One region of the Priestia sp. HNGD-A6 genome, then DNA from elsewhere that is predicted to be linked to it. Evidence: riboswitches for the same ligand, from Rfam matches in the RefSeq annotation. Region 1 holds a riboswitch; the other holds the start of a gene.
What was found. Region 1 has a riboswitch for S-adenosylmethionine ahead of metK (methionine adenosyltransferase). Riboswitches for the same ligand answer to the same signal wherever they lie in the genome.
Positions count from the first base shown of each region.

Region 2: it holds a riboswitch for S-adenosylmethionine, as region 1 does, so the genes downstream of both, SCI76_RS21585 (sulfite oxidase-like oxidoreductase) here and metK (methionine adenosyltransferase) in region 1, are expected to answer to the same signal.

Region 1 is NZ_CP138621.1:3,175,078-3,178,253, forward strand. Features, by position in the region: gene pckA (phosphoenolpyruvate carboxykinase (ATP)) at 1-445, opposite strand, end outside; SAM riboswitch class I at 819-936, shown strand; gene metK (methionine adenosyltransferase) at 1,069-2,271, shown strand; gene SCI76_RS16235 (glycosyltransferase family 1 protein) at 2,305-3,176, opposite strand, start outside.
Region 2 is NZ_CP138621.1:4,220,399-4,223,574, reverse strand. Features, by position in the region: gene glp (gephyrin-like molybdotransferase Glp) at 1-281, opposite strand, end outside; gene moaC (cyclic pyranopterin monophosphate synthase MoaC) at 396-884, shown strand; gene SCI76_RS21590 (molybdenum cofactor biosynthesis protein B) at 897-1,409, shown strand; gene SCI76_RS21585 (sulfite oxidase-like oxidoreductase) at 1,443-2,105, opposite strand; SAM riboswitch class I at 2,181-2,287, opposite strand; gene SCI76_RS21580 (hypothetical protein) at 2,429-2,797, opposite strand; gene SCI76_RS21575 (polysaccharide biosynthesis protein) at 2,811-3,176, opposite strand, start outside.

The DNA.
Region 1 (3,176 bases):
CATTTGTTTTTTGTTCAGCTGAAGGGCGAATGAATAACTGCTGAGCGAATAGGTTGTGCCATGCAAATTCATTAACTACTTGAATTGGTAACTGATACTTTTTATCAGCTCCAGCATATCCATTAAAAACAAAAAGTTCATCCTGTTTCTTTAAGTGGGTTAAGACTTTTTTGTATAGCGCATCGAATCGCTGAGCAGAAATTGGCTGATTGACGGGTCCCCATTCAACCGTTTTTGAAGATACAGCATCGCTTACAATAAATTTATCCAAAGGAGAGCGACCTGTATATTTTCCGGTTTCGACTGACACAGCACCTGTAGAAGTCAGCGTTCCTTCGCGTCGAGCTAGAATTTTTTCAACAAGTTGTGGAACAGATAATTGGTGTTTTGTTGTTTTTAATTGAAGCAAACCATTTAATTCGATAGACATATCAACAGTACTCATGTGCACTACCTTCCTTTTTAGCTATTATTTATTCATTAATGTTTGAAATTTATAATTAGTATAACACATTTATTTAATTATTCTATACTATTTAACTAAAAATGTTTGTGTATTATAAAAAAATATACGTTATACCTATTTTAGACACATGTATATGTGCTAGAAGCAAAAAAAGTGAAGTTATTTCAAGTGAAAGCCTTTTTTTTTTCTGTCTTGTTAACCAAACTTCGTGATCATTCTTAATAAGGTATACTATTTTTAAATTTGAGTATGTTACATTAAAACAGATTCAAACATAAAGAGATGATTTCCATTTGAATGTTGTTGACAGTGAAGCGCTTTTTCATGTATTATATGTCCTTGAACGGATACTCTCTTATCCCGAGCTGGTGGAGGGACAGGCCCTGTGAAACCCAGCAACCATCGTCATTTTTTTGTGTAGACGATAAGGTGCTAACCTGATGCAAGGGCACAACCTTGATCGATAAGAGTGAAAGGCTTATGTAGAATTTGATACCTTTCCTCGATACAAGGAAAGGTTTTTTTATATTTTTTAACGTGTAATGAAAATAAGGGAATGAGTACCGTATCACAATGTATCGTATTTATAAGGAGGAAAACTGATGTCAACACAACGTCGTCTGTTCACGTCAGAATCTGTTACAGAGGGACATCCCGATAAAATTTGTGACCAAATTTCTGACTCAATTCTTGATGCTATCCTAGCAAAGGATCCAAATGCTCGTGTTGCTTGTGAAACAAGCGTAACAACTGGTTTAGTTTTAGTAAGCGGTGAAATTACAACTTCTACTTACGTGGATATTCCTAAAACAGTTCGTGAAACAATTAAAGGAATTGGCTATACTCGTGCAAAATACGGATTTGATGCTGAAACTTGTGCAGTATTAACATCTATCGACGAGCAGTCAGCTGATATCGCTGCTGGTGTAGACCAAGCGTTAGAAGCACGTGAAGGTCAAATGTCCGATGAAGAAATCGAAGCAATCGGAGCTGGAGACCAAGGGTTAATGTTTGGTTATGCATGTAACGAAACAAAAGAATTAATGCCTCTTCCAATTTCATTAGCTCATAAACTTGCTCGCCGTCTAACAGAAGTACGTAAAGAAGAAATTCTTCCTTACCTTCGCCCGGATGGTAAAACACAAGTAACAGTTGAATATGATGAAAACAACAAACCTGTTCGCATCGATACAATTGTTATTTCAACTCAGCATCACCCAGAAGTAACGTTAGAGCAAATTCAACGTAACTTAAAAGAATATGTAATTAATCCAGTTGTTCCAAATGAGTTAATTGATGAAAATACAAAGTATTTCATTAACCCAACAGGACGTTTCGTAATCGGCGGCCCTCAAGGAGATGCTGGTTTAACTGGTCGTAAAATTATCGTTGATACTTACGGCGGATATGCTCGTCACGGCGGCGGTGCATTCTCTGGTAAGGACGCAACAAAAGTAGACCGTTCAGCAGCTTATGCAGCTCGTTATGTTGCGAAAAACATTGTAGCAGCTGATCTTGCTGATAAATGTGAAGTACAACTAGCATATGCAATTGGTGTTGCACAGCCAGTATCTATTTCAATTGATACATTCGGTACAGGAAAAGTTTCTGAAGAAGTACTAGTAGATGTAGTACGCAAAAACTTTGACCTACGTCCAGCAGGCATCATTAAAATGCTTGATTTACGTCGCCCAATTTATAAGCAAACAGCAGCTTACGGTCACTTTGGTCGTACAGATGTGGAGCTTCCTTGGGAGTTCACAGACAAAGCTGAAGCATTAAAAACTCAAGCTTTAGCTAAATAATAAAAAAAATCTCCGTGAAAACGGAGATTTTTTTTATGCCCATTGAATACCTTCAGCAGATTTTTCTACGACATCTTCATATTCTGAAAGCAAATGCTGAAAAATGGCGTCCCATGATTGAGTAAGAGCATAGTGTCTAGCTGCATGGCCAAAGTGAAGCCGCTGGTGCAAATCATCAAGTAAACCTGTAATAGCCGAACTGAATTCTTCTAAGGAGTGAGGTTTGCAAAGGTAGCCGTTTCGCCCGTGCTGAACCATCTGTTTAACTCCTCCTGCATTTGCTGCCACCACGGGAGTTCCAGAAGCAAGAGACTCCAGTACGACATTTCCGAACGTTTCTGTTTCTGAAGGGAAAACAAACAAATCAGATGAAGAATAGATATGAGCAAGTTGCTTACCTTCAAGAAAGCCTGTAAATGTCATATGCTCAGATGCTTGCTGTTGCATTTGTTCTTTTAAAGGACCATCTCCCACAATAAGCCAGTGAACTTGGTGGCGGATATGATCAGGTAAAGATCGGGCAATTTTTAGTAAAAAATCAGCGTTCTTTTCTTTAGCTAACCTTCCTACATACGTTAAGATGTAGGGTTTTTTTATATTATATTTAATACGAATATCAAAGCGGTCATAGTGGGGATGGAACAATTTGTGATTTACCCCTCGCGACCAAATAGCTACGTTGTGAAACCCTTGTTTTTCTAGCTGCTGTTTGGTCACTTCGGAGGGAGCGAATAATTTTTGTACAGGTTTATAAAACCATTTCATATATTTTTGCAGTGGTACACGCATTTTTTCAAGTTCATAGTGAGATAAATAATCATCAAAATTGGTATGATAAGAGCCGACAAGAGGAATACCTAATCTTTTTCCGTAATAGGAGCCGCAAAGCCCCATTGTAAAAGGAG
Region 2 (3,176 bases), 1.0 Mb from region 1:
ACTTCTTCTCCAAAAACAGAGCCAGCGCCGATTTCACCTACAACTTCGAACTCTACAGAATGTTCATTTGATACTTCTACGCAGTCTTGTGCTCGAACCGCAAAGCCGTCATAAAGCGATTTATTAAAATGAGGCACGTTTTGGTCGGCAATAATATCTTCTCCTAAATAGCGCCCGTAGCTTTCGGTGATCGATACGCGTTCGATGCTGCCTTTTCTTTTATATGTCATAATTTTTTCAATTGCTTCAGGAATTGAAATAGGTGTTCTGCTTTCTAACATACATTCTTCACTTCCTTTATGTCTGTTCACTTTTTACGCTATGGTGTAAAATCATAGCATATCTCACTATTTCTATCATACAACAAAATTTACTGAAAAAGGATGAAAACACCGATGTCTTCTTTTACACATTTTAATGACCAAGGCCGTGCCAATATGGTCGATATTAGCGAAAAATCTATCACTCGCCGCGTTGCAACAGCTCGTTCAAGCATACTCGTTAACAAAGAAATTCACGAAGCCATTGTAGAACATAAAATCGGAAAAGGCGATGTGCTTGCTGTGGCACAAGTAGCAGGGATTATGGCAGCAAAACGCACGTCTGACATTATTCCGATGTGTCACCCTCTTTTATTAAAAGGCGTAAACCTTTCATTTGACTGGGATACAAGCAATGACAAGTATCGTTTATTAATAGAAGCAACTGTTAAAACGGAAGGCTCAACGGGCGTTGAAATGGAAGCTTTAACTGCCGCTTCTGCCTGCGCTCTAACCGTTTATGATATGTGCAAAGCCATTGATAAAGGCATGATTATCGGCGAAACATATCTGCTTGAAAAATCAGGCGGCAAAAACGGTGACTACAAGCGTACGGAAGCGTAAAGGAGGTACATAATGAGCGCACATGAACATAAATCCAAAGCAACTCAGCCCGTTCGCTGCAAAGTCATTACGGTATCCGATACACGTACAAAAGAAACCGATAAAAGCGGCGCGCTAATGATCCAACTTCTGAAAGAACACGAGATGCAGGTCGCTTCCTATGAAATTGTAAAAGACGATCAAACGTCGATTCAACAAGCGATACTTGCCGGATGCAGTGCTGAGGACATTGACGTTGTTCTCACAAACGGCGGCACCGGCATTACAAAACGAGACGTCACAATTGAAGCCGTTCAAGCGCTGATTCATAAAGAAATCGTCGGGTTTGGCGAGCTGTTTCGCATGCTGAGCTACACCGAAGACATTGGCAGCGCAGCGATTATGAGCCGGGCAATTGCCGGGACGATTAACGAAAAAGCCGTTTTTTCTACACCAGGATCAAGCGGTGCTGTTCGCCTAGCTATGACCAAACTGATTTTGCCTGAACTTCGCCACGTTGTGTGGGAATTAAACCGCCAGCGCTAACAAAATGCCTATGCGCAAGCATAGGCATTTTCATTAATCATAGTCTTTATGTACCCACTCATCTTCTGGAATGCCTAAATCTTCTCCAGAAAAACGCTCTTCTTTAAACGGATCTCCTCTAAGATGAAAGCCGTTTTGCTCCCAAAAGCCCGGATGGTTTTCACCAATAGCTTCAAAGCCCCGAAGCCATTTGACACTTTTCCAAAAGTACAAATGCGGCACAACCAATCGCAGCGGATATCCATGCTTAGGTGTAAGCGGCTCTCCGTTAAAGGAATGAGCGAGAAGAATATCGTCTCTCAGTAAATCTTTTACTTCAATATTTGACGTATAGTCATTATCTCCGTGCAGCATGATGTATTTACTTTTCAACTCCACGCCAACTGCTTTTAAAAAGTCTGCAAACAGCACGCCCGTAAATTCATTATCAAGTCTTGTCCATCTCGTTACGCAGTGAATATCACATTTAACCGTTGTTTGAGGCATGTTCAATATATCTTGATACGAAAGCATCACTTCTTTGTCTACCAACCCAAACACGCGAAGCGTCCACTCCTCTAAGTTATAATCCGGCACATCGCCTTCGTGTAAAATGGGAAAGCGCTCTGTTACTACCTGACCCGGAGGCACTCGTCCTTCATACTTTGGATCAATTTCCGGTGTTTTCATTCGTTTAATACGGTCTGCTTTGTTCAAATTATCACCTCGTTGTTTTTTGTACATAAAAAGCCCTTCCTTAAATAAATAAGGAAGAGCTTTGTTTCAGCTTCTTCCTTATCTCTAAGAGCGATACACTCTTAAGGATTTGGCACCATTCTGTCATAGACAGCGGTTGCCGGGTTTCACAGGGCCAGTCCCTCCACCTCTCTTGATAAGGAAACAAATTGTATTTGTTTTATGTAATAAAGTCAGTATTAAGCTTTTTGTCATAATTGTCAATATTATTTTTCTTTTCCGCACAAAAAACTTTAAAAACAGATAGAGTTATAAGGTTTTAGTCTACTAAGTATGTAAAGCCTTTACCCTTCTCCATCAATCATCGTATACTTCCTAGCAAAGCGCTTGTAGTAAATTTGCTCATCCTCTTGTCCATTGTTAAAAACAAGTCGGTTATGATCAATATCTTTCTCTTTTAACACATAGCCTTTTTCATTCATCAGTTGAATATATTCATCTAAATGTCCTTTTTTCACCATATAGTAAAGAACATTATCTGAATCCGTAGTCTTTGCTACATCTTGACTTCCCACTTCTAACTTGAATACGGCTGTTGCTGTTTGAATGGGACGGTAGTCTCCAAACACCTTTTCCCAGTTTAGTAGCAGCAGCGCGCCGAAGATTATGATACATCCTCCAGCGGCTACGGTTAGTACAAATCGTTTTGACACTTCTTTCTCTCCTTTACATTCTTTTTCTTCTATTTAACACAACAGATTGCCCTAAACTTGTTTTGACGCCAAGCCCTAGATACACAGCAGCACCTAAAGCTATTGAAATACAAGACGTGCTACTCGCAAGTGAAGATGCAGACAGCTTATTTTCCAGAAAATAGTGAGAAGCATAATTGCCAATAAGCACAGCGGCTGACATCACACTTACTAATAAAACAGGAGTCAACGCGGCTTTTCCTAGTGATTGAACTCGGTAAGAAATGGATTTTTCAATTAAATAAAAGTTATAGATAACCGATACACCATATCCTCCGTACGTCGCGACAACAGGTCCAATTTCTTTTAAGCTTGAAACCAACAGTACGTTTAATACTAT